3 regions of the Marinicauda sp. Alg238-R41 genome follow, and region 2 is predicted to be linked to each of the others. Evidence: predicted binding sites of a transcription regulator. Region 2 holds the regulator's gene; each other region holds the start of a gene.
The links. The regulator LexA, encoded in region 2, represses DNA repair genes until DNA is damaged. The targets are predictions, from matches to a motif close to ATGTTCCNCTTGTGTTCC.

Region 1 (10,199 bases), on a different contig from region 2:
GGCTGAAGCGCCTGTCGCGCTGTGTCGCGGCCTATTCCTCCCGGCTCGAACGCCTGCCGGCCTATCTCCAGCAGCTGGAGATGGAGAGTCTTGGAAAATCGGTGACCCGCGAAGGCCGCCCGCTGGCGGCTGACCGGGGCGGACAACTGGTCTGGGGCGGACGGGGCAGCGATGTGCAGCACTCCTTCTTCCAGTGGCTGCATCAGGGCGTGGACGACGCCCCGGTCGATTTCATCGCGCTCAAATCGCTCGCGCAAAGCGAGGATCCGCGCGCCCAGGCCCTCACCGCCAACCTGCTCGCCCAGGGCGCGGCCCTGATGCAGGGCCAGGACGGGACGGGCGAACTGGCCGCGCACAAGGCGATGGCCGGCGGACGGGTCAGCTCCACGCTTCTGCTCGACGCGCTCACACCGCAGACGCTCGGCGCCCTCATCGCGCTGCACGAACACAAGGTATTCGTCGAAGCCACGCTCTACCGGCTCAACCCCTACGACCAGTGGGGCGTCGAGCTGGGCAAGCAGCTTGCACGCGATATTGCGATCGGCGATGTCAGCGTTCTCGACCCCGCCACACGCGATCTGATCGACCGTCTCGGCCTGTCACCGCGCCGGGATTGATGCTACCAGCGCGACAGGCCTCGCCCAGGCTGTTCGCGCCCTGCCGCCCAGGAAAACCCGACATGACCTCCAAGCTCGACCTCGCCACTCTCAAGCCGATGGCCAATGCGATCCGCGCCCTGTCCATGGACGCGGTTCAACGCGCCAATTCCGGTCACCCCGGCATGCCGATGGGCATGGCCGATGTCGCCACGGTGCTGTGGTCGCGCCATCTCAAATTCGACCCGGCCGACGTGACCTGGCCCGATCGCGACCGCTTCGTCCTGTCGGCGGGCCATGGCTCGATGCTGATCTATTCCCTGCTGCACCTGGCGGGCGTGAAAGAGGTCACGATCGAGGACCTGAAGAATTTCCGTCAGATGGACTCCAAGACGGCGGGCCATCCCGAATACGGCCACTGCCCGGGCGTTGAAACCACGACCGGTCCTCTGGGGCAGGGCATTTCGACCGCCGTCGGCATGGCGCTGGCCGAACGTCTCCTGAATGCGCGCTATGGCGACACGCTGGTCGATCACCGCACCTGGGTCATCGCATCGGACGGCGATTTGCAGGAAGGCATCAGCCACGAGGCCATATCGCTGGCCGGTCACCTGAAGCTGTCCAAGCTCGTCGTGTTCTGGGACGACAACGAGATCTCCATCGATGGCTCTACCGGGCTCGCCGATTCGGTCGATCATCGTGCCCGGTTCGAGGCTGCCGGCTGGACCACGATCGCCGTGGACGGACATGACATGAATGCGGTGGACGAGGCCATTATCAAGGCCAAGGTCAGCGACAAGCCGGTCCTGATTGCCTGCCGTACCGTCATCGGCTCGGGCTCGCCGAACAAGCAGGGCACGGCCGCCACCCACGGCGCTCCGCTGGGCGATGACGAGATTGCCGCAACGCGCGAGGCGATTGGCTGGAGCCACGAGCCGTTCGAGATTCCCGAGGAGGTCACGACGAACTGGCGCACGATGTGCCAGGCCTCCGCCGAGATGCGCTCCGAATGGCGCGACCGGCTGCAGGTCTCCGACGAACGCGAGGCGTTCAACGCGCAGATCTCCGGCAAGCTGCCGGACTCCGCGCGCGACGCGCTGGAGGCGTATGCCCGCCAGATGGCGGAGGAAAAACCGGTCCTCGCCAGCCGGGCCGCCTCCGGCAACACGATTGCCGCCATCTGCGAGGCCTATCCCGGCCTCGTCGGCGGATCGGCCGACCTGACCGGGTCGAACCTGACCAAGGCGAAATCCCAGACGCCGGTTTCGGCCGAGGACTTCTCGGGGAGCTATATCCATTACGGCATCCGCGAGCACGGCATGGCGGCCGCGATGAACGGTATGAGCCTTCATGGCGGCATCCGGCCCTATGGCGGCACGTTCCTGATCTTCTCCGATTATTGCCGTCCGGCAATCCGCCTGTCGGGGCTGATGAACCAGCCGGTCGTCTACGTCTTTACCCACGATTCCATCGGTCTGGGCGAAGACGGCCCAACCCACCAGCCGGTCGAGCATCTGTCCGCGCTTCGCGCCATGCCCAACGTGGAAACCTTCCGCCCCTGCGATGCGGTCGAAACCGCCGAGGCCTGGGCCTGCGCGCTGGAGCGTACCGACGGGCCGACGACGCTGGCGCTGTCGCGTCAGAAGCTGGTTCATGCGCGCCAGGATGATGCCTCGGAAAATCTCAGTGCACGCGGCGGCTATGTCCTGCGCGAGCCGGAAGAGGGCGAGGCGCAGCTTGTTCTGATCGCCACCGGTTCGGAGGTCGGCCTTGCGCTTGAGGCGTACGAAACGCTTGCGGGCAAGGGCGTGAAGGCGCGCGTCGTGTCCATGCCTTGCCTGGAGCGTTTCCTGCGCCAGGACAGGAAATATCGCGAGAGCGTCGTACCCGCCGATCTGCCCAAGGTCGCGGTCGAGGCGGCGGTCCGCTGGGGCTGGGATGGCCTCATCGGGCCGGATGGCGGCTTCGTGGGCATGGCCGGATTCGGCGCGTCCGCGCCGGCCGAGGCGCTTTACGAGCACTTCAACATTACGGCCGAGGCCGTCGTCGACGAAGCGCTCAAGCGCGTCTGATCGGTTGTCCAGACGATACGAAAGAGGCGCTTTCCCGACCCGCAGTCGATGAAAGCGCCTCTGTTCTGATCGGCAATTGCTGTGCCGCTAGCCGTTGGCGTGTCGCACGGCGATAGCGTGGATATTCACCGCCTCGCCGCCCGTGGGAACCACTCCGATATAGTCGCCGCTGCCGGTTTCGTTTGCCGGGACGGAGTATTCGAACATGAAGACTTCAGGCTCCTGGCCGGCTTCAAAGCTGTGCCAGCCGGAATCCTGTCCTTCGTTGGTGCTGTAGGCGACGTTGAAGCCGGCCGCGCTCTCGGCGCTGGCAACCACCACGACCTCGACACTCTGGCCGGCAAAGCTGGCGGCCTGGTTGGTCGGGATCTCGAACGCTGCGCCGCCCGTCATGCCGCTGGAGTCAGGTTCTCCCGGCAATTCACCCGAAAGAATGTAGGACTCGTCGCCCGCTTCCCAGCTCAAGCCATCGGGTAGCTCGATCGGCTGCGCGCCGCGGTCCTGGGTATAGTCCAGCAGGAAGGGCGCGTCGTAGAAGCGGCTGATATTCGCACCGCCTTCGGCGTCCATTCCGGCGTTCATGGTTGCGGCGTCGCCGTCCATGCCGCCCGGCCCGGTTTCCATACCGGACTCGTCCTCCATGCGTGGATTGCCGGTCGTGGCGTCATCCTGGGTCAGGGTCTCGGTTTCGGTCTGGTCGCCGGGCTCGAGCTCCTCGTAGCCGGCGCCATTCTGTTCGCCGCATGCGGCCAGCAGCAGGGCTGACATAGCGGTCGTGGTAAGAATCTGGGTGCGCATCATTCTGTGTCCTTTCGCCGCCAGGAAGGCAGCTTGTTTCTCGATCGCTCTATTGCGCTGCGCCGTAAGCCCGCACCGCGATGGCATGGATCATGACCGGGCCGTCTCCGGCGGGAAGCAGCCCGATATAGTGAGCGCTCTCCAGTTCGCCGTTCGGCACGTTGTATTCGAAGGTGAAGGTTTGCGGGATCTCGCTCGCCTCGAAGCTGCGCCACCCTGAGTCCGCGCCGTCATTCGTACTGTAGGCCACGTCGAATTCGGTCATGGTGTCTGCGCTTGCGATGATGGCCACTTCCACCGTCCTGCCCGCCAGGGAGGAGGCGGTCTCGCGCGGCACTTCGAAGGCGACCCCGTCGGTCATGGCATTGGATGTCGGCGCCTCTGCCGGTTCACCGGACAGCACGGCGGCGTTGTTGTCTGCTTGCCAATGCAGGGTGTCGGGCACAGCGGCCGGCGGCACACCGACGCCCTGGGTGAAATCGAGCAGCAGCGCGGATCCGTAGAATCCGCTTATGCTCGTCTGGACCTCGACATCCGTCGTCTGGGTGGCCGTTCCCGGGTCCGATCCAATGCCGATATCGGCTCCGGTATCCGTGGCCGCAGTTTCGCCGGCCATCGTGCCATCAGCGTCCTGCTGCTGCGTGCCGGATTCGGCCGGATCGATTTCGATGTCCGTCGGGCTCTCGGCTTGCGTATCGGTCAAGCTCTCCGTCGCCGCCTGGTCGCCCGGTTGGACCTCCTCATAACCGGCACCGTCCTGGTCGCCGCAAGCTCCCAGCAGGAGGGCGGATATGGCGGTGGTGGTGAGAATCTGGGTGCGCATCATGGAGGTGTCCTTTCATTGCGAGAGGGACAACGGCCGGCCGGTAGCGGCCTTCCGCATTTCAAGTGTCTCGACTAGCTAAATGCGGTCGGAGCGGGAAAGGTTTCGGCTTCGCTCGACTCCTGCGTGCGGGGCGGGCCCCGGAGTAGGGCCTGTATCAACGCCGGGAAGGCCGGGCGGGACTGAGAACTTCGCAGTCCTGCGGCCAGACAGGGGGCGCACTGGCGCCAGGTTCAGGCTATGTTCGCCTCCATGAGCACGGCGATTCGCATTCTGGGTATCGATCCCGGCCTGAACGCGACGGGATGGGGCGTTATCGACCAGACGGGGTCGCGCGTCTCCGCGGTCGGCTGGGGTGTCATCAAGGCGCCGCCCCGCGCCGCCATGTCGCAACGCCTGTGCTTCATCCACGACGCGATCGAGGCCTTGATCGCCGAGTACGCGCCGGGCGAGGCGGCGGTGGAAGACCAGTTCGTCCACGTCAATCCGGGATCGGCGCTGAAACTTGGACAGGCGCGGGCAGCAGCCATTCTCGCGCCGGCCCGGGCCGGCCTGTCCGTGGCCGAATATGCCCCGCGTCTGATCAAGAAGGCGGTGGTCGGGACCGGCGCGGCGGACAAGGGGCAGATCGCCGCCATGATTGCCATTCTCCTGCCCGGCACGAAGGCCGAGGCCGACGCCGCCGATGCGCTGGCCATCGCGATCTGCCACGCCAATCACCGCACCAGCATGACAAGGCTCGCCCGATGATCGGAAAACTGACCGGAATGGTGGACGCGATCGGGGATGACGAACTCGTCCTCGACGTCGGCGGCGTGGGCTATCTGGTGACGGCCGGGATTCGCACGCTGGCCAGGCTGGAACCGGGCACGCGGACCGTGCTGCACATCGAGACCTATGTGCGCGAAGACATTTTCCGGCTTTACGGCTTCCTGGCCGACAGCGAGCGCGCCTGGTTCGTCCGGCTTCAATCGGTCCAGGGGGTCGGCGCCAAGCACGCCCTGGCCATGCTCGATGCGATCGAGCCCGGCGATCTTGAAAGCGCCGCGGCGCTGGGGGACGCCTCGACCTTTGCGCGCGCCAAGGGGGTGGGCCCCAAGCTGGCGCAACGCATCGTCGCCGAACTGAAGGACAAGGCGCCCCCTGCCGGGCGCCGCCTGGCCGGACAGTCGCTGTCGGCTGCGCTAGGACAGAAGGACGCAACCGCCAGCCCAGGTGCGCCCGCCGAACCGGCTTCCACGCCGAACGCGGCGCGCGAAGGCGCGATCTCGGCGCTGATCAATCTGGGTTACCCTGAAAGTCAGGCCCGCCAGGCGGCGGCTAGCGCGTCGCGCGCGCTTGGCGCGGACGCCGATGAAGCCGCCCTGATCCGAACCGCGCTGAAGGAGCTGGCCCGGTGAGTGAGGAAACCGACCGCATCGTCTCCCCCGAGCCTTCGGCCGGGGACGGGCGCGACAAGGCCTTGCGCCCTCTGTCCTTCGACGAGTTTGTCGGCCAGCCGGCCGCGATCGCGAATCTGAAAGTCTTCGTGGCCGCCGCCGCGGCCCGTGGCGAGGCGCTGGATCACGTGCTCCTGTCGGGCCCGCCCGGGCTCGGCAAGACGACGCTGGCCCAGATCGTCGCGCGCGAACTCGGCGTGAATTTCCGCGCCACATCCGGCCCGGTGATTGCCAAGGCCGGCGATCTCGCGGCCATCCTGACCAATCTGGAAGAGCGCGACGTGCTCTTCATCGACGAGATTCACCGCCTCCTGCCCAATGTGGAGGAAATCCTCTATCCGGCGATGGAGGATTTCTGCCTCGATCTCGTGATTGGGGAGGGGCCGAGCGCGCGCACGGTCCGCATCGACCTTCCGCCCTTCACCCTGGTCGGGGCCACCACGCGGGCCGGTCTTCTGGCAACGCCCTTGCGCGACCGGTTCGGCGTGCCGGTGCGCCTGGAATTCTACGATGAGGCCGAGCTCGCCAGCATCGTGACGCGTGGCGCGAAAAAACTGGGCGCGGCGATGAACGAGGAGGGTGCGCGCGAGATTGCGCGCCGCGCGCGCGGTACGCCGCGCGTGGCCGGGCGCCTGCTCCGCCGGGTGCGTGATTTTGCCGAGTCCGACGGTACGGCCCTCATCGACCGCAAGGCGGCCGATGCCGCGCTGCGCCGGCTCGAGGTCGACGAGGTCGGGCTCGACAGCCTGGACCGGCGCTATCTGCGCGTCCTGATCGAGGGCTTTGCCGGCGGGCCGGCCGGGGTTGAGACGCTGGCGGCCGCCTGCGCCGAAGCGCGGGACGCGCTGGAGGAGGTGGTCGAGCCCTTCCTGATCCAGCAGGGCTTCATCCAGCGTACGCCGCGCGGACGTATCGCCGCCCCGCGCGCCTGGTCCCATCTCGGGCTGGAGCCGCCGCGCAGCGTGGCGGAAGACCTTTTTTCCGGCCCGAAGTGAATCGCGCTGCAACCTGGGCTATGCTAGACTTCGCCTTGTAAGCCGGAGCGCGCGGGCCAACCCGAACCAATGCCGCCATCCCCGCGTTGCTCCTTCGGACATCAGGAGGAGCGCGCCCATGCTTTTGGCCAGACTTGCCCGTCAGGTAATCCGTGAAGGCCGGTTGACACTGATCGATGCGCGGGGCCGAACCCATGTGGTCAAGGGCGAGCGCGAGGGTCCCGAGGCGGGGCTCCGCTTCCATACCGCGAAAGCCGAACGCCGCGTCGCCTTCAACCCGCAGCTGGCGCTGGGCGAATGCTATATGGACGGTTCGGTGGAGCCGGAGGGCTGCGACATCATCGATGTGCTCCGCCTGCTGATTTCCAACATGAAACATCTCGACGGGTCTGTTCTGCATGATCTGACCAATCGCTGGCGCTTCGTCACGCGGCGCATTGCCCAGCACAACCCGATCGGCAAGGCGCGCGACAACGTGGCCCACCACTACGATCTGTCGAGTGAACTCTATCAGCGCTTCCTCGATCGCGACCGCTTCTACTCCTGTGCGTATTTCCCCGAAGGCGTCGACACTCTGGAAGAGGCCCAGGCGGCCAAGGCCCGCCATCTCGCCGCCAAGTTGAGACTGGAGCCGAATGCGCGCATCCTTGATATTGGCTGTGGCTGGGGCAGCCTGGCTATGCATCTCGTGCGTCTGGGTGCGCAGCGCGTGGACGGTGTGACGCTGTCCCAGGAACAGCACGCCTGGGCCAGCGAATGGGCCCGGCGCGAGAAGCTCGACCGTCAGGCGCGCTTTCATCTGCGCGACTACCGCGATGTGGAGGAGCAGTATGACCGCATCGTCTCGGTCGGCATGTTCGAGCATGTCGGGGTGGGCCACTATGAAGAATATTTCGCCAAGGTCGCCCGGCTCCTCAGGGAGGACGGTGTCGCCGTCATCCACTCCATCGGCCGGTCGAGCCCGCCCGGATTCACCAATCCGTGGCTGGCCAAATACATCTTCCCCGGCGGTTACGTCCCGGCCCTGTCCGAAGTGCTGCCGGTGATCGAGAAGGCCGGGCTGATCGTGACCGACTTGGAGGTGCTGCGCGTCCACTATGCCGAGACGCTGCGCCACTGGCGCGAACGCTTCCTGGCGCACTGGGACGAGGTCGCCGAGCTCTATGACGAGCGGTTCTGCCGCATGTGGAATTTCTATCTTGCCGGTTCGGAAACAAGCTTCCGCGAGGGCGACATGATGGTGTTCCAGGTCCAGCTCGCCAAGACGCACGCTGCCGTCCCGCTGACGCGCGATTACATCCACAATTTCGAGAACGCGCACCCGCTCGACCAGACGATGAGCAAGGCCAGGGTGGAGCAGCCGGCCGAATAGCGCTACGCGGCGTCGTCATGAGCGATATGCAAACCCCCGAAGCCGGACGCTGGACCGGCGGCATCCACCTGCTGCCTGTGCGGGTCTATTACGAAGACACCGACTTCACCGGGGTCGTCTATTACGCCAATTATCTGAAATTCCTGGAGCGTGGGCGCACCGATGCGCTTCGCACCGCCGGGGTCAGCCACAACGATCTGTGGCAGGCCGAGCCGCGTCTGGGTTTCGCCGTGCGCAAGATCCAGGTGGAATATCTCGTTCCGGCCCGCATCGACGATGCGCTCGGCGTGGAAACGCGCTTCATGGGCGCGCGCGGGGCCCGGATGACGTTGGCCCAGCGCATTCTGAGAGACGGCGAGGTGCTCGTCACGGCCGAGGTCGAAGCGGCCTGCATCGACGCGGACGGCCGCCCGCGCCGCCTGCCTGCCGCAGTACGCGATGCCTTTGCCAGGCTGGCGCGGCCGCTCTAGCCGCCGCGGCTCTGGCCCGGGACCCATTTCACATCGTCCCGCCCGTCCTTGTTGGCGATGCGCGCTGCGACAAAGAGCAGATCGGACAGGCGGTTGAGATAGCGGATGACCGCTGGATTGACCGGTTCGCCCGTCGAGGCCAGGGCCACCACGCGGCGTTCGGCGCGCCGGGTGACCGTGCGCGCCGCATGGAGGCGGGCGGAGGCCTCGCTTCCACCGGGCAGGATGAAGCTGTCGAGCGGCTCCAGCCGGGCGTTGAGCGTGTCGATATCGCGCTCCATCGCCTCGACCTGGCTGTCCAGTATGCGCAGCGGCTCCCACTCCAGCGTCTGGCCGCGGTCGGGGACGCACAGGTCGGCGCCCAGGTCGAACAGCTCGTTCTGAACCTTGAGCAGTATGGGGCGGAGTGCGTCATCCCCGGCCAGGGGGCAGATCGCGAGCCCGATCGAGGCATTGGCCTCGTCGACCGTGCCATAGGCTTCGACGCGCGGATCGTGCTTGTCCGCCTCGCTCATGTCGCCAAGCCGGGTCCGTCCGGCATCGCCGGTCTTGGTGTAGATTCTCGTCAGGCGCACCATGTCGAGCCCTTCATTTGCGGGAGGCTAAATAGAGTTGTCTATTGTTAACCCTGTTGCCAGGCCGGGCGACACACTTTACTGTCAGCTCTCGTTAAGGGCTTTGAGCAAATACTGCTATCCGGCGAGGGCTCCGCGAAGCCAGAAGCCCGCAAGAATGAGCAGGATAGCGACAAACTGAACCAGCACGCGCGCGCGCATCAGCCGGTTCGACCATGTGCGGCCGAACTGGCCGCCTTTGAACAGGGCAAAGATGCCGGCACACAGGATCAGGAAAACCAGCCCCAACCCGACATAGAGTAGCCAATCGACGATCTGTATCATGGAGGTCCATCTAGGGTGGGAGACTCAGGCAGGCAATCTTCCTTATCAGATAGATTTTTTTGATGCGAGCTATCGAAATTAGTGGCATTGGAGGCGGGCACTTAAGCGCGTATGGAATTGAAAGCTGAAGTTTCGGGAACTTTCAGCAGGCCTGTGTAATTCAGACACAGTCGCGAGGAAACGGGTACGGGAATCGATGAGCGATCCGAGAGTGAAACGCATGACGCGGCGAGACATGCGGCGCGAAGCCACGAAGGCGACGGTGATCGAAGCCGCGCGCGAGGTCTTCCTGCAGCGCGGTTACGACGGCGCCACCATCAAGCTCATCGCCGACGAAGCCAGCGTCTCTCCAGGTACCGTTCTCAATGCTGCGCCGTCCAAGGCTGCGCTTCTCATCCAGATACTCCAGGAAGAATACGAGACGATTCGCGACACGCTCGACCGGTTGGAGCAAGCGCTCTCCGGCGATGTGCCCGATCGGCTCGTGGCCCTTTTGCAGGCGATGCTCGAGGCGCAAAGCCAGCACAGCGAGCTCTTCTCCGCCGCGATCGGCCATTCCTGGCTGTGGAGTGATCCGGTCTATGAAGAGACCTTCGAGCAGATGAATCTGGCGTGGGCTCCGGTCGTTCGCATTCTGGAGCAGGGCAAGGAAGCAGGCGAACTGGCCGCCGACAGCGATGTGCACGAAGTCTGCGCCGCCCTCCAGGAGGTCTATCTCGGTGCATTCCGCCGGAT
Region 2 (10,199 bases):
AGCCGGTCCCCATCTTCCGATTGCCGGAGACATTATGAGCGCAACCATCCACCCCACCGCCGTTGTGGATCCGAAGGCACAGCTGGGCAGCGATGTCGAAATCGGCCCATTCTGCGTCGTGGGCCCCGACGTCACCCTGAAAGACCGGGTGAAGCTGCACGCCCACGTGGTGATCGAGGGACGCACCGAGGTGGGCGAGGACTGCGTCTTCTACCCGTTCGCGGTGATCGGCGGCGCGCCCCAGGACTTCAAGTTCAAGGGCGGGGATGTGCGACTGGTAATCGGGGACCGTAATACCTTCCGCGAGCATTGTACCGCTCATATGGGAACCGAGGCGGGCGGCGGCCTGACACAGCTTGGTCACGACGGCTACTTCATGGTCGGCGCCCACATCGCGCACGACTGCCGGGTCGGCAATAATGTGTGGTTTGCCAATAACGCGACCCTGGGCGGAGAAGTCAGCGTCGGCGATTACTGTATCCTGGGCGGGCTTTCCGCCATCCACCAGCGATGCCGCGTCGGGCGCTACGCCTTTATTGGCGGCGGAGCCGCGGTGACCGGCGAAGTCATTCCGTACGGCATGGTAGACAATCTGGGCTGGCTCGCCGGACTGAACCTGGTCGGCTTGAAACGCCGCGGCTTCAGCCGGGACCTGATCCACGACCTGCGCGCCGCCTACCGGATGATATTCGCCACCGAAGGCAAGTTCACCGAGCGGGTCGAGGATGCGGCCCGTCTGTTCGGGGAGCGCAAGGAAGTGATGGAGATCATCGATTTCATCCAGTCGCCCTCTGCGCGTCCGCTCTGCGGACCGGAACAGCGCTAGGCCATGATGTGGCACCGGCTCGGACTGATTGCCGGTGGGGGTGGCCTGCCCAAGGCCATCGCGAAGGCCTGCTCGCAGGACGAGCGTCTTGGTTGCGTCATCGCGCTTCAGGGGTTCGCCGACCCGGCTGACTTCCCCGGGGCGACCGTGCGAACGATCGCCCAGTTCGGGCATGCGATTTCTGACCTTCGCGAAGCGGGCTGCGACGCGGTATGCCTTGCCGGGGTCGTCAAGCGGCCGGATTTCTCGGCGCTCAAGCCCGATTGGGCGGGCGTAAAGCTGCTGCCGCGCGTGCTTTCGGCGGCGACGCGCGGAGACGATGCTCTTCTGCGAACCATCGTCGGCGCCTTCGAAGAAGCCGGTTTCACCGTGGTTGGAGCTCAGGAACTCACCGGTGGATTGCTTGCGGTCGAAGGTCCTTTGGGGCGGCTCGCGCTGAGCGAGGCTGATCGAGAGGACGCGCTCAAGGCCCTGGAAATCGCCGCGGCAACCGGCTCGCTCGATATCGGGCAGGGCGCAGTCGTCTGCGGCGGACTGGTCCTGGCAGTCGAAGCCCAGGAAGGCACGGACGAGATGCTCGCGCGGGTCGCGACGCTGCCTTCGAATATTCGCGGCCAGGCCGGGGCGCGCCGGGGCGTGCTGGCCAAGCGCCCCAAACCCACGCAGGAGTTGCGCGTCGACCTGCCCGTGATCGGCGTATCCACCGTCATTGGGGCCGCGCAGGCGGGGCTCGCGGGGATCGCGGTGATTGAGGGTGGGGCGCTGATCATCAACCCGGACGACGTCGCACGTGCGGCCGACGAGGCGGGCCTGTTCGTGGTCGTCCTGCCGAGCGACGAGGTCGAGACGCCATGAGCCGCTCCGGTCCGCCGCGAATCTTCGTTGTGGCTGCAGAGCCGTCAGGTGACCTGCTGGCGGCCGATCTCGTCCGCCATCTACGCCAGCTCCGGCCCGACGTCGCGGTCGCCGGAGTGGGCGGAAAAGCGCTCGCCCGGGAAGGGATAAACTCTCAGGTCGATACGGCAGACCTTTCGGTTCTGGGGATGTTTGACGGCTTCAAGATATTGAAGCTAGTTCATGAAAGAGCAGAAGAAACCGCCTTGGCGGCGAAGGAATTCGAGGCGGATGCCGCCATTCTGATCGACTCCTGGGGTTTCATGTTACGCGCGGCCTGGAAGCTGACCGAGCACGCCCCGGATACGCTCCGGATCAAGTATGTCGGGCCTCAAGTCTTCGCCACGCGGCCGGGGCGCGCGAAGGTGCTGGCCAGAACCGTGGATCATCTTCTGGGCATTCATCCGGTCGATCCCGACTATTTCGAGCCGGCCGGCCTGCCGACGACGTTCGTTGGCAATCCGGCCCTCGAGCGGATGAAGCCCGGTGACGGCGCGGCCTTCCGGAAGAAATACGGGCTGGCGGAGGACGAGCCGGTGCTGCTGGTTCTGTTCGGCAGCCGGCGGAGCGAGCTGGAACGGCTCTACGAGCCCTTTGCAGAGACCGTGGCGCGTGTGCGCAAGGACCGTCCCCGGGTGCGCGTCCTTACCGTGCTGTCTGACTCGATTGCGCAAGGTGTGCGAGACCGGATGGCCGGCGACGAACGCATGCAGGATGCGGTCATCGCTGCGGAGGAGGACCGGGAGGACGCGTTTTCCGCGGCCGACCTGGCTCTGGCCTGCTCGGGGACCGTGACGCTCGAGCTTGCGTCTCTGGGAGTGCCCACGCTGGCGGCCTATCGCCTCGGCTGGGCCAGCTGGGCGCTGGCCCGCTTCGTGCTGATGCGGTCGAAATATATCAGCCTGGTCAATATCGCGGCGGACGAGATGCTGATCCCGGAATTCGTCCAGACGCGCTGCCGGCCGGCCGAGCTGGCCCCGGCGCTTATCGAGCTGCTTGAGTCGCCTGAGCGCCGCGCAGAGCTATCGCGTCGACTGGTCGCCCAGACACAGCTCATGCGGGGCGGCGGCGGGTCGCCCGGCGAGAGGGCGGCGCGGATAATCCTCGATCTGATCGAGACGAGAAAAAAACCGGCGGCCTGAAAGCCGCCGGTTCTTCTCTGTGGTCAGAAAGCGCCGCCTAGCGCTTGGTAATCGGCACGTAGTCGCGGGCGGTTTCGCCGGTGAAGACTTGACGGGGACGGCCGATTTTCTGGCTCGGATCCTCGATCATCTCCGACCATTGCGCGATCCAGCCGGTGGTCCGGGCCAGAGCGAACAGCACGGTGAACATTTCGGTCGGGAAGCCCATCGCCTTCAGGGTGATGCCCGAATAGAAGTCGATATTGGGATACAGCTTCTTCTCGACGAAGTAGTCGTCCTCCAACGCGATCTTCTCAAGCTCCATGGCCACGGCGAGGAGCGGATCGTTCTTCACGCCGAGCTCGTCGAGCACGGCGTGGCAGGTCTCGCGCATCACCTTGGCGCGCGGATCGTAGTTCTTGTAGACGCGGTGACCGAAGCCCATCAGGCGGAACGGGTCGTCCTTGTCCTTGGCGCGCTTCACGTATTCGGGAATCTGGTCGACCGACCCGATCTCGCGAAGCATGTTGAGCGCCGCTTCGTTGGCACCGCCGTGAGCGGGCCCCCAGAGCGAGGCGATACCGGCGGCGATACAGGCAAACGGATTGGCCCCCGAGGAGCCGGCGAGCCGGACGGTCGAGGTCGAGGCGTTCTGCTCGTGATCGGCGTGCAGCGTGAAGATTTTGTCCATCGCCCGGGCCAGCGTCGGCGAGGGCTCGTAGTCCTCGGCCGGGACCGCAAAGCACATGCGCAGGAAGTTGGAGGCGTAGTCGAGGTCGTTGCGCGGCGAGATGAAGGGCTGGCCGACCGAGTATTTGTAGGCGCGTGCCGCAATCGTCGGCATCTTCGCGATCATGCGGTGCGCGCTGATCATGCGGGCTTCAGGATCGTTCACATCGGTGCTGTCGTGGTAGAAGGCCGCTAGGGCGCCGACCGTGCCAACCATGATCGCCATCGGGTGCGCGTCGCGGCGGAAGCCGCGGAAGAACTGGTCGATCTGATCGTGCAGCATGGTGTGCCGGCGGATCGTCCAGTCGAAGTCTTCAAGCTGTTGGGCGGTCGGCAGTTCGCCGTTCAGCAGGAGATAGGCCACCTCGACGAAGCTCGCATTGTCGGCCAGCTGATCGATCGGATAACCCCGGTAGAGCAGGGTGCCTTCGCCGCCGTCGATATAGGTGATCTGGCTTTCGCAGCTCGCTGTGGAGGTGAAGCCCGGATCGAAGGTGAAAACCCCGGCATTTTTGTACAACGTACGAATATCGATGACGTCCGGACCGACGGTACCGCCCAAAATCGGCAGGTCGATCGTCTTCCCGTTAATCGTCAGCTGGGCAGTGCCTTTTTCCTTGGCTTTGTTTTCCATCTCTCCAACCCCTTTTTCTGGCGCAGTTTGTTGCGGCGATTGGCCCTTCAGATAGGTTTGAAGGGCGTGGTTTTCTATAGCTGATCGTCGAGCCTGGACAGCGTCTCCTCGCGTCCCAGGACGGCAAGCACGAAACTCATATCCGGCGCCGGTGCTCCACCGGTCACTGCAGCGCGCAGCGGCATGCCGACCTTGCCGAATCCGACCGCTTCTTCCTCGGCAAAGCTCTTCAGACGGGCGTCCAGCCCCGCTTCACTCCAGTCGGCCTGGCCGGCGAGAACATCGCGCAGCCGGGACAGGCGCTCGCGTGCCTCGTCGTTCAGCGCCTTGGCCTGCTTTCCTTCAAGCTTGAAGGGACGCGGGCGCAAGAGAAACGCGGTCTGATCCTCGATCTCGGCCAGCGTCTTGGCGCGATCCTTGATCGTGCCCATGGCCTTGAAGACCCAGGCGCGTGCCGTGTCATCGGTACGCAGGTCTTCACGCCCCGCGATAGCATCCCAGAACAGATCGGCCAGGCGCGCATCGTCAGCCCGCTTCATGTGAAAGGCGTTCACGCTGGCCATCTTGTCGAAGTCGAGCCGGGCGGGAGCCTTGTTCAATCCGTCGAGATCGAAGGCCTCGACCATCTCCTCGTCGGTGAAGAGTTCCTGGTCACCCTTGGCCCAGCCCAGGCGAAGCAGATAGTTGCGCAGGCCCTCGGGCAGATAGCCCATGTCCCTGTAGGCTTCGACGCCGAGTGCGCCGTGACGCTTGGAGAGCTTCTTGCCGTCTGGACCGTGGATGAGTGGGATATGCGCGAAAACCGGCACATCCCAGCCCAGCGCCTGGTAGATTTGCGTCTGGCGCGCGGCATTGGTCAGGTGGTCGTCGCCGCGGATGATATGCGTCACGCCCATATCGTGGTCATCGACCACAACCGCGAGATTGTAGGTCGGCCCGCCATCATTGCGCAGAAGGATGAGATCGTCGAACTCCTTGGCGGCCCAGCTGACATCGCCCTGGACGGCATCCTCGATCTCGACGCCGTCCTCCGGTGCGCGAAAGCGAACAACGAAGGCGGCCCCGTCAGGCGCCTCCGACGGATCGCGGTCGCGCCAGGGAGAGCGCAGGGCCCGGCCTTCCGCGAAGGCCGTCTCCCGCAAGCTCTCGACCTCTTCGGGCGTGCAGTAACACTTGAATGCCTTGCCAGTCTGCAGCAGCTCGGTCGCCACGGCACGGTGGCGGTCTGCGCGCTCGAACTGGGAAACGACGTCTCCGTCCCAGTTCAGGCCCAGCCAGGTAAGCCCTTCCAGAATGGCCTCGACGGCTTCGTCGGTAGACCGGGCGCGGTCCGTGTCCTCGATCCTCAGTTTGAACTGGCCGCCGTGGTGGCGGGCAAACAAGGAACAGAACAATGCGGTGCGCGCCCCGCCAATGTGGAGAAAGCCGGTGGGCGAGGGGGCGAAACGGGTAATGACCTGAGTTGAATTCTGCACGTGCGAAATCTTGCTGCGCTGCGAGGTGGGCGCGATCATTAGCACGCCGGCCTCAAAAAGAGATAGTCTTCCAGTGAACTCTTTTGCGGGCAGGGCGCGCAATGACCCTTCTTCAGGTGGTGGACCGGGCCGTGACGCCCATGCGGTGTCGCACGCGGCGCGCTCTGCTCGGTTGGGCAAAAACCGCCTTTGATGCACCCGATCCACGCCGTCTCATCCTGTGGGCGCCGGTGGCCATCGGCGCCGGCGCGGCAGCCTATTTCGCGCTTCGAAGCGAGCCACCGCCCCAGACACCGGGGCTGGCGGTTGTGATCGCGATCCTGATCACGGTGTTGGCCGCACGCATGCACCGCCACCCGCGCGGTCTGGTTGCACTCATTCTTCTGGCATTGACGCTCACCGGGTTCGCGCTGGCTCAATGGCACGCGCAGAGCTTTGCGTCCGGCGCGGACCACGGCCGGGAACGCGCGCACGTTCTGGAGGGATGGATTGAGCGCGTCGAGCGATCGGGCACACGCGAGCGGCTCATTCTTCGCGTCACCGACATGGAGGGCAGCGAGACGCCGCCCCACCGGGTTCGCATCCGGACCCGGCTGGGGGAGCTGGAACCCGGTGACTTGGTCCGCGTCAATGCCGTGCTGGCTCCACCGGGAGGCCCGGCCGCCCCGGGCGGTTACGATCCGGCTCGTGCCGCCTGGTTCGACGCGATCGGCCTTACAGGGTTTGCGATTGCTCCACCTGAAGCGATCCTGTCGGGCGAGACGAGCGACCGGGCTGTGCGCGATTTCGTGCGATGGCGCTGGCGCCTCGCCGAGCGCATCCGTGATATGGGCGGCGAGGACACAGGCGGCCTGGCGGCAGCGCTCCTCACCGGAGACAGGTCCGGCGTCTCCCAGGCCCAGGCAGATGCCCTACGGGTGTCAGGCCTTGGACATATCCTCGCCATTTCGGGACTGCACATGGCGTTGGTGGCCGGCGGGATCTATTTTGCCGCGCGGTTCGCTTTCGCAGCCATCGTGCCGTTTGCCAGAGCCTACGATCCACGCAAACCCGCGGCGCTGATCGCGCTCACAGCCGCGCTCGCCTACCTCGTCGTTTCGGGCGCATCGGTTTCCACACAGCGGGCCTTCATCATGACCGCCGTGGTTCTGTTCGGCGTCATGCTCGACCGGCGCGCCTTTTCCTTCCGGTCCCTTTCCCTCGCGGCGCTCATTATCTTGGTGATGGCACCGGAAAGCGTGATCGAACCGGGTTTCCAGATGAGTTTCGCTGCGGTGGCGGCCTTGATCGCGGTCTTCGATTTGTGGACGCGGCTGCGCCGGGCGCCGATGCAGCCACCCGGCTGGGTAGCGCGCGCCTGGAACGGATTTGCGGGACTTGCCGCCACATCCCTGGTCGCCGGCATGGCGACCGGCGCCTTCGCGGCCTTCCACTTCCAACGCCTGGCGGCATACGGCTTCCTGGCCAATCTGGCCGCGATGCCGGTCTTCACCTTCTGGGTGATGCCCTGGGGCGTGGCGTCGCTCTTGCTGATGCCGGTCGGACTGGAAGCCGGGCCGCTTGCACTGATGGACGCCGGACTCCGCGTCGTGATGTGGGTGGCCAACGCCGCTGCGACGCGCGAGGGGGCCGCTATCGCGGTCAGCGCGGCGCCTGGCTTGACGGTGGCGCTCTACGGTCTCGGGTTCGCGCTGCTGACCATAGGCCGTGGCGCGGTTCGTCCTGCGGGTGCTGTGCTGATCGCGGCCGGATTCTCGGTCTGGAGCAGTGCAACGGCACCCGACATGCTGATCACGGAAAGCGGCGCGGCAATCGCGCGCTACGCGCCGGAAAACCCCGACGCCGAGGGCGAGGACAGGCAATGGCAGACCAATGACCGGCGGCGAGGGCGGTTCGATGCGCGCGTGTTTCTTCAGCGTGTCGGCGAAACCAATACCGCGCCGGCGGGAGCGGATTTGCGCTGTGACGCTCTTGGCTGCACGGGCCAGACCGTGGATGGGCTGGTCCTGGCCTTTCCGAACAGTGCACAGGCGCTGGAAGACGATTGCGCGCGCGCCGATATCATCGTGATCGATGTGACCGTCTCACCGTGGCTGACGCGGCGTTGCGCGGCGTTCGTTTTCGACAGCCGCGAACGCTCGCGCCTGGGCTCGACCGAATTCTGGATCCGTGACGGTCAGGTCATCCGCTTTCAGGGTGCGAATACGGCGCGGGGCTTACGTCCCTGGACGCCGCGGCCGGACGGCTAGCCTCCCGGCCCGAGCGCCTGGCATTCAAGGCTCTAGTGATAACGACGGATCAAGCCGACGAGCCGGCCCTGCACGCGAACGCGGTCCGGACCGAAAATACGCGTTTCATAAGCCGGGTTCGCCGCCTCAAGCGCAATGGAATTGCCCTTCTTGCGAAGGCGTTTGAGCGTTGCTTCCTGATCGTCCACTAGCGCCACGACGATCTCGCCGCTGCCGGCGGTATCGCACCGCCGGATCACCACGACATCGCCGTCGAGAATGCCGGCGTCGATCATCGAATCGCCGCTGACCTCAAGCGCGAAGTGCTCGCCTCCCGAAAGCATGTCGGGAGGGACGGGGAGGCGATCGGTTTCGTGTTGAATCGCTTCGATCGGCACACCAGCCGCAATACGTCCCAGAACGGGGACTTCCGAGGTCTGACTGCCGCGGTCCGATCGTCCGAAATCGGCCTGAACGACGTTGCCGGGTGCAGTGTCGGGACGGGACCCGGTCATTTCCGGCATTTTGAGAACTTCGAGGGCGCGCGCACGGTGGGGGAGCCGACGAATGAAGCCGCGCTCCTCCAGCGCGCTCACCAGGCGGTGAACGCCGGATTTCGAAGCCAGATTAAGGGCTTCCTTCATTTCGTCGAACGAGGGCGAGACACCATCGCGGCTCAAACGCTTATGGATGAAAACCAAAAGCTCGTGCTGCTTCTTGGTGAGCATGGACGTCCCCCTGCGGCTGGAACAAAAGCGGAAGTTATGCCGAATGTTCTATGCCTGTTCCATGCAGGCGTCAAGCCGCGTGGCGGACGCGGAGGGCTAGCCGAGGAGCTGGCGAGTCGCTTGGGTGACGTCGTCCTGCCGCATAAGGCTTTCACCGACCAGAAGCGCCCGCGCCCCGGCCGAGGCGACCCGCGAGACATCGTCCGGCGTGAAGATGCCGCTCTCGGCCACCAAGAGGGCCTGCGTCGGCGCGTGCGGCGCGAGCGATTCGAATGTCTCCAGACGCGTCTCGAAGGTGCGCAGATTGCGGTTGTTCACGCCCACCAGAGTGGCGCCGAGCTGATTGGCGCGTTCCATTTCCGCGCGGTCGTGAACCTCGACAAGCGCGTCCATGCCCCATCTGGCGGCCTCATCCATAAGGGTGCGCGCCGTGTCATCGTCGACCGCGGACAGGATGACGAGAATGCAATCGGCGCCGAGTGCGCGCGATTCGGCAATCTGCCAGCGCGTGTACATGAAGTCCTTGCGCAGGACCGGCAGGGAGACAGCGTCTCGCGCGGCCTGGAGGTAGGCATCCTCGCCCTGGAAGCTGGGCGTATCCGTCAGCACAGAGAGACAGGTCGCACCGCCGGCCTGATAGGCTCTGGCAAGTGCGGGCGGATCGAAGTCCTCGCGGATCAAACCCTTGGATGGGCTTGCTTTCTTGACCTCGGCAATCAGCGACGGGCGGCCATTGCGAGAGGCCAATTCAAGCGCCGAGGCGAAGCCGCGAACCGGCGGCGCCAGCTCTGCAGCGACGCAGACGGCCTCAAACGGCCGGTCAGTCTCGCGGTTGCGGACATCCTCGCGCTTGTACGCTTCAATTCGGGTCAGCACATCGCTCATCGGGTTTCCTCGTGAGTCACATCACTTAGCGTCTGCAGAGCGCCTCTCGCTTGGCCCTCATCGATCGAGCGCGCAGCGAGCGCAGCTCCCTCGGCCAGGTTCTCTGCTTTTCCGGCGAGGATCAGCGCAGCCGCCGCGTTCAGCAGCACGATATCGCGATAGGCCCCGGTCTCGCCATCGAGCAGACGGCGCAGCGCCTGGGCATTGTGCTGAGGATCGCCGCCTTTGAGCTCATCGAGCGAGGCCCGTCTCAGACCGGCATCCTCAGGGGTCACTGTGAACCGGCGTATCTGCCCTGTCGGCGTGAGTTCGGCCACAAGGCTCTCACCTGTTGTGGTCAATTCGTCGAGCCCGTCACTGCCGTGCACGATCCAGGCACGCTCGGCGCCGAGTCCGCGTAGAGCTTCGGCCATGGGCTCCAGCCAGCGTTCATCGAAAACCCCGAGAAGTTGACGCCTCGCGCCGGCCGGATTGGACAACGGACCCAGCAGATTGAAAATCGTACGTACTGCAAGTGTCTTGCGGGCCGGTCCGACATGGCGCACGGCACCGTGATGGGCCTGCGCGAAGAGGAAACCGACACGGGCCTCGCGCAGGGCCTTCTCCACCGATGGCACCGAGGCGAAGATATTCACGCCGATAGCTTCGAGGACCTCCGCCGAGCCGGATTTGGAGGATG
Region 3 (10,199 bases), on a different contig from region 2:
CGACCACATCATCGAGTAGGCTGCATCATCGAGTCAGCAAAAAGGGCGCCCCGGATGGAGCGCCCTTTCGCTAGTCAGAAGAGTGGTCGGTCGGCCTATTCGCCCGCTTCGACGCTGGCGATCCAGCTTTCCACGCGGGTGCGCAGGAGCGGCAGCGGAATCGTGCCCGCCGTCAGCACCGCATCGTGGAAGCCGCCATAATCGAAATCGTCGCCGAGACGCTCCATGGCCTGCTCGCGCAGGTCCAGGATGGTCATCATGCCGATCTTGTAGGACAGCGCCTGACCCGGCCACACGATGTAGCGTTCGACTTCCGGCGTGATGTCGCCTTCGGTCATGGGCGTGTTTTCCATCATGTAGGCGATGGCTTCCTCACGCGTCCATCGCTGGTCGTGAAGCCCGGTATCGACCACCAGGCGCACCGCCCGGAACAGCTCGTAGGAGAGGCGGCCGAAGTCCATGTACGGATCTTCGAAGAAGCCCATATCCTTGCCGAGATGCTCGGCATAGAGCGCCCAGCCCTCGCCATAGGCCGAATACCAGGCGAGCTTCTGCAGCATCGGAACGTCTTCCAGTTCCATCGCCAGCGCGATCTGGAAGTGGTGACCCGGTGCGCCCTCGTGATAGGCGAGGCTCTCCATCAGGTAGTTCGGATTATCGGCCATGTTGGAGAGGTTGACGTAGTAATAGCCCGGACGCGAGCCATCCAGGGCTGGCTGGTTGTAGAAGGCGCCCGTGGCCGTGGCTTCGCGCCACTCCTCCACCGCACGCACTTCCAGGTCGGCTTCCGGCAGCGTGTCGAAATACTCCGGCGCCACTTCCATGACCTGGTCGATGATCTCGGTGGAGCGTTCCAGATAGGCCTGCTGACCTTCGTCCGTATCGGGATAGTAGAACTGCTCGTCCGTGCGCAAAAATTCGAAGAACTCCTGAAGATCGCCTTCGAACCCGACCTGCTCCATGATGCCGCGCATCTCGTTCTGGATGCGTTCGACTTCGGACAGGCCGATTTCGTGAACGTCCTGGGCCGTCAGGTCGTCGCGCGTGGTGAAGAAGGCGACCTGGGCTTCGTAATACTCCGCGCCGTTGGGGTTCTTCCAGATGCCCGCGCGTTCGTCGGCGTGTGTCTCCATCTCTTCCAGGGACGCGACGTAGCGCTGGAGGGCCGGCTGATAGCTGTCCAGCAGGATCTCCTCGGCGCGCGCGATCATCGCCGCGCTGTCTTCATCGCTCAGGTCCAGCGCTTCGACCTTGCCGCGGAAATCGGCCAGGATCGCGCTGTCGGTATCGGTATCGTCGAACGGAGCGCCCGACATCTGACGTTCGGCCGAGGCGGTCAGGCGCGGATAGGCGAAGAGCGGCAGGCGCACGCCGTTTTCGGCACGCTCTTCTGCTTCTTCGACCAGGTCGTCCACGATCTCGCCGAGGCCGGCGAGGCGGCTGAGATAGGCTTCGGCGTGTTCCTCGTTACGCACCTGATGGGCATTGATCATGAAGGTGGTCAGGCCTGACACCGCATCACCCATCGGCGAGAACACGTACCCGCTCTCGCGCACCTGGTAGAGGCGGTCAGACATGGTCCCCTGATAGATCAGGAAGTCGTAGGACAGCTTGCCCGCCTCATCGAGCAGGTCGCGGTCGAAGTTCTCAATCAGCTCCGCCCGGTATTCCTGCCTGCGCGCATGTTCAGCTGCGGCCGCCTCGTCGCCGCGCGGACCCCAGTCGTCATAATCTTCGTCAATGATGCCCAGCTGGGTCTTGCTTTCCGGCGAATATTGCAGCTCGGTCTGGAAGACCTCGTCCATCCAGGCATACAGGCGCTCGGTTTCGGTCTGCTCGCCAGCGGCGGGCGTCTCGGCCTCAGTCGCCTGCAGCGCGGTCGTCGTCAGCGCCATCGCCGCATGCGGCGCGGCAGCCAGAAGCGCGACGGAAGCCACGCCACCCATAAGATATTTCAGCATATTCTTTCCCCGATTGTGATCGGCCCGGTTTGTCCGGCCCAGAGTCGCGCGTGATCTTAGAAGCCTCTGGCGCAACGCACGAATTAAATCATGGACAGGTCACGAGGTTAAATCCCGATCGCGGGGCGCGCTTTCATCTTCCTTCAAGCTTCGTTAACCGGGATCGTTAACGTTGGGGGCGGCAAAAATTGCCGGGTTGGCTCACGTGGAAAGAAGGCTGGACCGCTATGAATGGTGCGGAAGTCATCGACATCGCTCGCGACGCGATCTGGACCATGCTGGCCATGGCCGCTCCGGTCATGATTGTCGGCCTGGTGGTCGGCGTCATGATCGCCTTGCTGCAGGCGCTGACTCAGGTCCAGGAGATGACGCTCGTCTTCGTGCCGAAGATTATCGCCATCTTCATCGCGCTGCTGATCTTCCTGCCGCTCATGGGCGCGGTGATGTCGACATTCATGACAACGGTCGCCGACAGAATCATCACAGGCTAGGCGGGTCATGCTCGCCGCCATCGATCTTCAGACGACACTCTTCGCCGCCGCGCTGATCTTCGCGCGGCTGGGCGCTGTCTTGATGCTACTTCCCGGTTTTGGCGAGCCGGGCATCCCCCCGCGCATCCGTCTGGCCTTCGCGCTCGCCTTCGCCTTCGCGATCGGGCCGTCCATCGCGCCCAGCTTGCCGGAGATGCCAGCAGACCAGGCGACAGCCGCCGCGATGGTCGCGGTCGAAGCATTGATCGGCCTCATGATCGGCGCGGCGGCGCGGTTCTTCCTGGCCTCGGCGGCGGTGGCCGGTCAGGTGATCGGCTATCAGACCGGTCTGGCCATGGCTCAGGCTTTCGACCCGGCGGCCGGGCAGAGCGGGGCGCTTCCCGGCATTTTCCTGAACCTGACCTTCCTGGTTCTGATCTTCGCCACGAACCTGCATCACCTCCTGCTGCAGGCGGCCGCATCCTCCTACCAGGTCATGCCGGCCGGACAGGTGCCGATGTTTGAAGACGCGGCGGAGTGGGCGCTGACGCTGTTCATCGACGCGTTCACCATCGGCATTCAGATTTCCGCGCCGCTGATCGTTTTCGGTCTGATTTTCTATCTGGGGCTGGGCGTGCTGTCCCGATTGATGCCCCAGGCCCAGATTTTCTTCATCGCGATGCCGCTCAACATCCTGATCGGCTTTGCCATCCTGGCGATTTCGCTCGGTGCGATCGCAATTGTCTGGCTGGAGCGCTTCGAGCGCTTTGCCGTGACCTTCATGTGAGGCGGGCATGTCCGAGGAAGACAAATCAGAAAAGACAGAGCAGCCAACAGAGCGAAAACTCCGCCAGGCACGCGAGAAGGGCGACGTTCCCAAATCGCAGGAGATTCCCGGCTGGTTCATTCTGGCGGCCGGGCTGGGGATTATCGCGGTTCTGAGCCCCGGCCTCTCGCGGGGCATGGCAAACTCTCTCAGCCTGTTTCTGGCCAACGCGCACGAGCTCAGCCTTGCGCCGGTCGAAGCGATTGATCTGGCGACAGCCACGGCGCTGCGCATCGGTGCGGTCGTCGGCTTTGCCTTCATGGCGCTGATTGTCGCCGCTGTGCTGGGCAATACGGTGCAGCAGGGGCTGATGTTCACCCCCTCCAAGCTGGAACCCAAGCTGTCCAAGCTGAATCCGGTCGAGGGCGTCAAGCGCATGTTCGGCCCGCAAGGCTGGGTCAATTTCTTCAAGGGTATCGGGAAGATGGGGCTGGTCTCCGTCGCGATCGCGGTCGTGCTTTGGCCCCGGCGCGGAGAACTCGCGGCCCTGCCCGGTATGGAACTGGTCGGCGTGCTCAGCCTTCTTCGGACCGACGCCATCCTTCTGATGCTCGCCGCTCTTGCCGTCTACAGCCTCATTGCGGCCGGCGATTTTTTCTTCCAGCGCCATGAATTCATGGAACGCAACAAGATGAGCCGGAAGGAAATCCGCGACGAGATGAAGGATACCGAGGGCGATCCGATGGTGCGTGCAAAGCTGCGCCAGATTCGCCACGAACGCGCCCAGCGGCGTATGATGGCCAATGTGCCCAACGCGGCCGTCGTGATCACCAACCCGACCCACTATGCCGTGGCGCTGGAATATGAGCAGGGTCGCACGCCTGCGCCCATCTGCATCGCCAAGGGCGTGGATGATGTGGCCTTCAGGATTCGTGAAATCGCCGAGGCGCACGGCATCCCGATCGTCGAGGATCCTCCGCTCGCGCGTGCCCTGCATGCTACGGCGGAGCTGGATGGGGTGATCCCGGTCGATCATTATACGGCGGTCGCCAAGGTGATCGGTTACGTCATGTCGATTGCGAAAGGAGGCGGCCGCAAGCGAAAGGAGCGTTAACCTTAACCGGTCAGACTTCCAGACGAATCGGCGTGCGGTTGCTGTCTAGGCCGGGCGCACAGTTTCAGGATGCGAGTTAACCATGACTGACGCCCCCTCCACCGACCGCAGCCAATCCAGCCGTGAGGCCGGGAGCCCCGGCGAGCAGCCCTTGCAGAGCCCGTCCGCCGACGCGCCTGCGCGCCGCTGGCTGGCGCCGGCTACGCGAATTGTCTTCTGGGTGGCCGGCCTGGCCGCGCTTGGTGCAGCGTCGTTTGGTGCCTTTTCCGCGTCCGCCGCAGGCTGGCAGGGCTTTCTCCTTCTCTCCGGCGTCGCCTTTGTCGCCTTCCTCTTTCTTTATGCGCTGGTCGCCGGCGAGAGCGCCGCGCGCGTCTTGTCGGAAAAGGCACCGCAGGCTGCATCCGACGGGCTCGCCTCCCAGGCCTTCGAAGCGATGAGCGACCCGGTTCTCATCAGCGATGTGAAGGGGCGCCCGGTCTGGGCCAACACCGCATACCGCCAGCTTGCAAAGGATGCGGCCGGGCTGGGCGCGACACTCGGCCCGGCCTCTCCCGACCGGGTGTGGGCGGGGGCTGCGGGCGCGGCGATCTACCGGCTCACCCGCGCCGCACAGGCCCGCACACAGGCGCGCGAGACTCTGCCGCCTCTGCGCTCTGGCGTGCGCGCAGCCGTCTATCGCGCCGAGGTCAGCCCTTTGAAGAGCGGTGGTGCGGTCTGGCGGTTTGCCGAAGAGCATGCCGAAGCAGGTCCCGCCGGCGAGGAGGTTCCCGGCTGGGCCGAGCACGCGCCGGTCGGTCTGTTCCTGGCCGACGGCGAGGGCCGGGTTCTGGCCGCCAACGCAACGCTGCGCGACTGGCTCGGTGTGGATGCCGACCAGGCGCTGAAGATCAAGGACATGTTCCTCGGCGATACCGCGAAGAGCTTCGCCAGGTCGCGCGGCAGCGACACGCCGGTGCGCATCGATGTGCGTCTGAACGCCCGCGAGGGCGTCGAGGCGCCCGCCGTGCTGGCCCTGGATTGGGACGATGCGCGTCCGCCGCGTGCGCGTGCTGTGGTCTACGGGTTGTCGATCACCGGCGCACCGCCGGGCGTGGCCCAGGCGATGGCCGCCCACGGCGACACGGCCGGGCGCACGTTTGACGACATGTTTGCCAGCGCCCCCTTCGGCGTTGTGCGTCTGGACCAGGCGGATCCGGAAACCGGCCTCATCGAGGACGCCAATCCGGCCATGGTCCAGCTCTCCGCCGGGCGTGCGACGCCGGGCACGCGCTTTGCCGAGCTGTTCGACTGGACCGAGGACATGTCGGCGGAGAGTGTCTTCGCGACCGCCCTGGCCGGGCGCGGCGAACCGGCCGAGGCGCGTCTGATAACCGGGGAGGGCTCACGCGAGATCCATCTCTTCTTCGCGCCCTCGCGTGCCGGCAAGCGGGTGGGTTATCTGGTCGATATCACGGTGCTCAAGGATCTCGAGCGCCAGTTCGCCCAGGCGGCCAAGATGCAGGCAGTCGGCCAGCTGGCTGGCGGCGTGGCGCACGACTTCAACAACATGCTGACCGCCATCCGCCTGAATACCGACGAGCTGCTGGGCCGCCACCCGGTCGGCGATCCCTCCTATCCCGAGCTTCAACAGATCAATTCCACCGTGGCGCGCGCGGCCGGCCTCGTGAAGAAGCTTCTCGCCTTCTCGCGCAAGCAGACCTTCCGTGTGACCACGCTGGACGTCACCGACACGCTGTCGGACGTTTCGGTACTCCTGCGCCAGATTCTCGAGGAATCGGTGCGGCTCGAATTCAAGCATGGCCGCGACCTGCCCCTCATCCGCGCGGACAAGACCCAGCTTGAAAACGCCATCATGAATCTCGCCACGAATGCGCGCGACGCGATGAAGTCGAAGGGCGGGGGCACGCTGACCATTTCGACCCAGACGGTCGACGCGGACGATGTGCGCCGGGCCGGTGCGCCCAACCCCAAGGACGGGCGCTGGGCCGCCATCCGTGTGGCCGACAGCGGAACCGGCATGGACGAGGAGACGCTGACCAAGATTTTCGAGCCCTTCTTCACCACCAAGCCGGCCGGGCAGGGCACCGGTCTGGGGCTGGCGACCGTCTACGGCATCGTGAAGCAGTCGGGCGGCTTCCTCTTTGCCAAGTCGCGCGTCGGCGAGGGGACCACGTTCACGATCTACATGCCCGAGCACCAGCCCAGCGCCACCGAGACCGAAGAAATCGCGGCCGAGAAGGAAGCCAGGACGGTCGAGCGCAAGCCCGCCGATCTTGCCGGCCGCGGGCGCATCCTCTTTGTCGAGGACGAAGCGCCGGTGCGCACCATCGCGGCCAAGACGCTGGTCAAGCGCGGCTATGAAGTGGTCGAGGCCGAGGATGGCGAGGAAGCACTGGAAATCCTGGAAGAGTCTCCGGGCAGCTTCGATCTCATCATCTCCGACGTGGTGATGCCGGGGCTCGACGGCCCTGGATTGCTGGAAAAGGGTCGGCCCTATCTTGGCAATGCCCGCATCGTGTTCATTTCCGGCTACGCGGAAGAAGAGTTCTCCCACACCCTGTCGAAGGAACTCGACGTGTCCTTCCTGCCCAAGCCCTTCACGCTGCCGCAGCTGGCCGAACGGGTTAAGGAGCTTATCGGCGGCTGAGCCCTGACCTCGGTCAGGCCTGCCGCCGCGCCGGTTTAATGTTCTTGTTGCGTTCGTAGAACGAAACGCGTACATATCCCTTGGTTGCCCGACTCAGGGCGGCGTGAGAAAAGGGAGTGTACGCCATGGCTCAGGCGAAGATGCAGCTCGTGAAAGACGACAATATGGACAAGACCAAAGCCCTCGACGCCGCGCTCACCCAGATCGACCGCGCTTTCGGCAAGGGGTCGGTCATGAAGTTGGGCTCGCGCCCGAACCAGAATATCGAAGCGATTTCTAGCGGTTCTCTGGGTCTGGACATCGCGCTGGGTGTCGGCGGCCTGCCCAAGGGACGGGTCGTGGAGATTTACGGGCCGGAAAGCTCGGGCAAGACGACGCTGGCCCTGCATTGCGTCGCCGAAGCTCAGAAGGCGGGCGGCACTGCGGCCTTCGTGGATGCGGAGCACGCGCTCGATCCGGTCTATGCGCGCAAGCTCGGTGTCGACGTGAACGAACTTCTCGTCTCCCAGCCGGACACCGGTGAGCAGGCCCTGGAAATCACCGATACGCTCGTGCGTTCCGGCGCGATCGACATTCTCATCGTGGACTCCGTGGCGGCCCTTACACCGCGCGCCGAACTCGAAGGCGAGATGGGCGACAGCCTGCCTGGTCTGCAGGCGCGCCTGATGAGCCAGGCGCTGCGCAAGCTCACCGCCTCCATTTCCAAGTCGAACACGCTGGTCATCTTCATCAACCAGATCCGGATGAAGATCGGCGTGATGTTCGGCAGCCCGGAAACGACGACGGGCGGCAACGCGCTGAAATTCTATTCCTCGGTGCGTCTGGACATCCGCCGTATCGGCGCGCTCAAGGACCGCGACGAGGTCATCGGCAACCAGACCCGCGTCAAGGTGGTCAAGAACAAGGTCGCTCCGCCCTTCCGGGAAGTGGAATTCGACATCCTGTACGGTGAAGGCATCTCCAAGACCGGCGAATTGCTGGATCTGGGCGTCAAGGGCGGCATCGTGGAGAAGTCGGGCTCCTGGTATTCCTACAGCTCCGAACGGATCGGCCAGGGCCGCGAGAACTCGCGCAAATTCCTGCTCGACAACCCCGACATCGCCAACAAGATCGAAAACGAAGTCCGCAAGAATGCCGGCCTTCTGGCTGAGGAAATGCTCGGCCGGCCCGATATGGACGAGGCCGATGACGGCGACGAGGCCGCTGCCGGCTAGATGGAGTTTGCCCCGGTCCGGGGTGTGAGCCTGAAATGATTGCAACGGGCGCTTGGCTTTGCCGGGCGCCCGTTCGTATATGGGGGATGCTCGCCCGGCTGCGTCTTGCCGCCGGCACGAATTCACACCGGCCTCGGAGCCCGTCATGACACCATTGCGCGATATCCGCGCCAAGTTTCTCGACTATTTCGCGTCCCACGGACACGAAATCGTCCAGTCGGCCCCGCTCGTCCCGAAGGACGATCCCACGCTGCTATTCGTCAATGCCGGGATGGTGCCGTTCAAGAACGCGTTTACCGGTGTCGAGAAGCGCTCCCAGCCGCGCGCGACCTCCTCGCAGAAATGCGTGCGGGCCGGGGGCAAGCACAACGATCTCGACAATGTCGGCTATACCGCCCGCCACCACACCTTCTTCGAGATGCTGGGCAATTTTTCCTTCGGCGACTACTTCAAGGAAGAGGCGATCCACCACGCCTGGACGATGGTCACCAAGGAATTTGCGCTGCCGAAGGACAAGCTCCTGGTCACCGTCTTCAGCGAGGACGAGGAAGCGGCCGCGCTCTGGAAGAAGATTGCCGGCCTGCCGGACGACAGGATCATTCCCATCTCCACGTCCGACAATTTCTGGATGATGGGCGACACCGGTCCGTGCGGCCCGTGCTCTGAAATTTTCTACGACCATGGACCGGAGATCGCGGGCGGACCGCCGGGATCGCCGGATGAAGACGGCGACCGCTTCATCGAGATCTGGAATCTCGTTTTCATGCAGTACGAGCAGGTCGAAGGCGGCGAGCGCAAGCCTCTGCCCAAACCCTCGATCGATACCGGCATGGGGCTCGAGCGCATCGCCGCCGTCCTTCAGGGCGTACACAATAATTACGAGGTGGACCTGTTCCAGAGACTCATTGCGCAGTCCGAAGAGGTACTCAAGGCGAAAGCTGCCGGCGACCAGCTCGCCAGCCATCGCGTCATCGCCGACCATTTGCGCGCCACCAGCTTCCTCATCGCAGACGGCGTCGGTCCGTCCAATGAAGGCCGGGGCTATGTGCTGCGCCGGATCATGCGCCGCGCCATGCGCCATGCCCACCTGCTGGGCGCGCAGGAGCCCGTGATGCACCAGCTCGTGCCTGCTCTCGTGGCGGAGATGGGCGATGCCTTCCCCGAGCTGAACCGGGCGCGCCCGGTGATCGAGGAAACGCTGCGCGCCGAGGAAGAGCGCTTCCAGCGCACGCTCGGGCGCGGGCTCAGCCTGCTCGAAGAGGCGTCATCCGGTCTGGCACAGGGCGACTCGCTGCCCGGTGAAACCGCGTTCAAGCTCTATGACACGTTCGGCTTTCCGCTCGATCTGACCCAGGATGCGTTGCGCGCCAAGGGTATGAGCGTGGATGTGGCCGGCTTCGACGCGGCCATGGACCGCCAGAAGACCGAAGCGCGCGCCAGCTGGTCGGGCTCGGGCGAGGCCGCCCCCGACACGGTCTGGTATTCGGTTCGCGATGCGGCCGGGGCGACCGGATTTACCGGCTACACGGCGCTCGGCGGTGAAGACACGATCCGCGCGATCGTCGCCGGCAAGACGTCGGTGGACGCGCTGGAGGACGGCCAGAGCGGCGAGCTCGTGTTTTCCAGCACGCCTTTCTATGCCGAAGGCGGTGGGCAGATCGGCGACACCGGCACCATCAGCTTTGCCAATGGCGCGGTCTTCAAGGTCGAGGACGTGAAGAAGCGGGCCGGTGACGTCTATGCCCATATCGGCCAGGTGAGCGGCGGAGCAATCGGCGTTGGCGATACCGGCCGTCAGGCGGTCGATGGCGAACGCCGGGACAAGATCCGCGCCAACCATTCGGCCACCCACCTGGTTCACGCGGCACTGCGCGATGTGCTGGGTCCGCATGTCAGCCAGAAAGGCTCCTATGTCGGTCCGGACCGGCTGAGGTTCGATTTCTCGCACGGCCAGGCGCTCAGCGAGGAACAGACGCGTGAGATCGAAGCCCAGGTCAACGCGGTCATCCGTCAGAATGCGCCCGCCC

Region 1: a site for LexA is predicted at 4,519-4,536, ahead of ruvC (crossover junction endodeoxyribonuclease RuvC). Genes of this name have one in related genera too.
Region 3: a site for LexA is predicted at 6,997-7,014, ahead of recA (recombinase RecA). Genes of this name have one in related genera too.

What each region holds. Positions count from the first base shown of each region.
Region 1 is NZ_CAMZOJ010000001.1:1,040,845-1,051,043, forward strand. Features, by position in the region: gene pgi (glucose-6-phosphate isomerase) at 1-617, shown strand, start outside; gene tkt (transketolase) at 680-2,668, shown strand; gene PGP17_RS04830 (hypothetical protein) at 2,756-3,469, opposite strand; gene PGP17_RS04835 (hypothetical protein) at 3,516-4,292, opposite strand; gene ruvC (crossover junction endodeoxyribonuclease RuvC) at 4,554-5,039, shown strand; gene ruvA (Holliday junction branch migration protein RuvA) at 5,036-5,689, shown strand; gene ruvB (Holliday junction branch migration DNA helicase RuvB) at 5,686-6,723, shown strand; gene PGP17_RS04855 (SAM-dependent methyltransferase) at 6,842-8,095, shown strand; gene ybgC (tol-pal system-associated acyl-CoA thioesterase) at 8,113-8,565, shown strand; gene PGP17_RS04865 (cob(I)yrinic acid a,c-diamide adenosyltransferase) at 8,562-9,143, opposite strand; gene PGP17_RS04870 (twin transmembrane helix small protein) at 9,258-9,464, opposite strand; gene PGP17_RS04875 (TetR/AcrR family transcriptional regulator) at 9,685-10,199, shown strand, end outside.
Region 2 is NZ_CAMZOJ010000003.1:244,414-254,612, forward strand. Features, by position in the region: gene lpxA (acyl-ACP--UDP-N-acetylglucosamine O-acyltransferase) at 35-826, shown strand; gene PGP17_RS13155 (LpxI family protein) at 830-1,681, shown strand; gene lpxB (lipid-A-disaccharide synthase) at 1,678-2,862, shown strand; gene gltA (citrate synthase) at 2,900-4,204, opposite strand; gene gltX (glutamate--tRNA ligase) at 4,279-5,718, opposite strand; gene PGP17_RS13175 (ComEC/Rec2 family competence protein) at 5,781-7,928, shown strand; gene lexA (transcriptional repressor LexA) at 7,961-8,635, opposite strand; gene trpC (indole-3-glycerol phosphate synthase TrpC) at 8,732-9,520, opposite strand; gene trpD (anthranilate phosphoribosyltransferase) at 9,517-10,199, opposite strand, start outside.
Region 3 is NZ_CAMZOJ010000001.1:1,349,782-1,359,980, forward strand. Features, by position in the region: gene PGP17_RS06410 (YcgN family cysteine cluster protein) at 1-19, shown strand, start outside; gene PGP17_RS06415 (DUF885 domain-containing protein) at 96-1,961, opposite strand; gene fliQ (flagellar biosynthesis protein FliQ) at 2,189-2,452, shown strand; gene fliR (flagellar biosynthetic protein FliR) at 2,460-3,218, shown strand; gene flhB (flagellar biosynthesis protein FlhB) at 3,226-4,311, shown strand; gene PGP17_RS06435 (ATP-binding protein) at 4,394-6,958, shown strand; gene recA (recombinase RecA) at 7,084-8,172, shown strand; gene alaS (alanine--tRNA ligase) at 8,318-10,199, shown strand, end outside.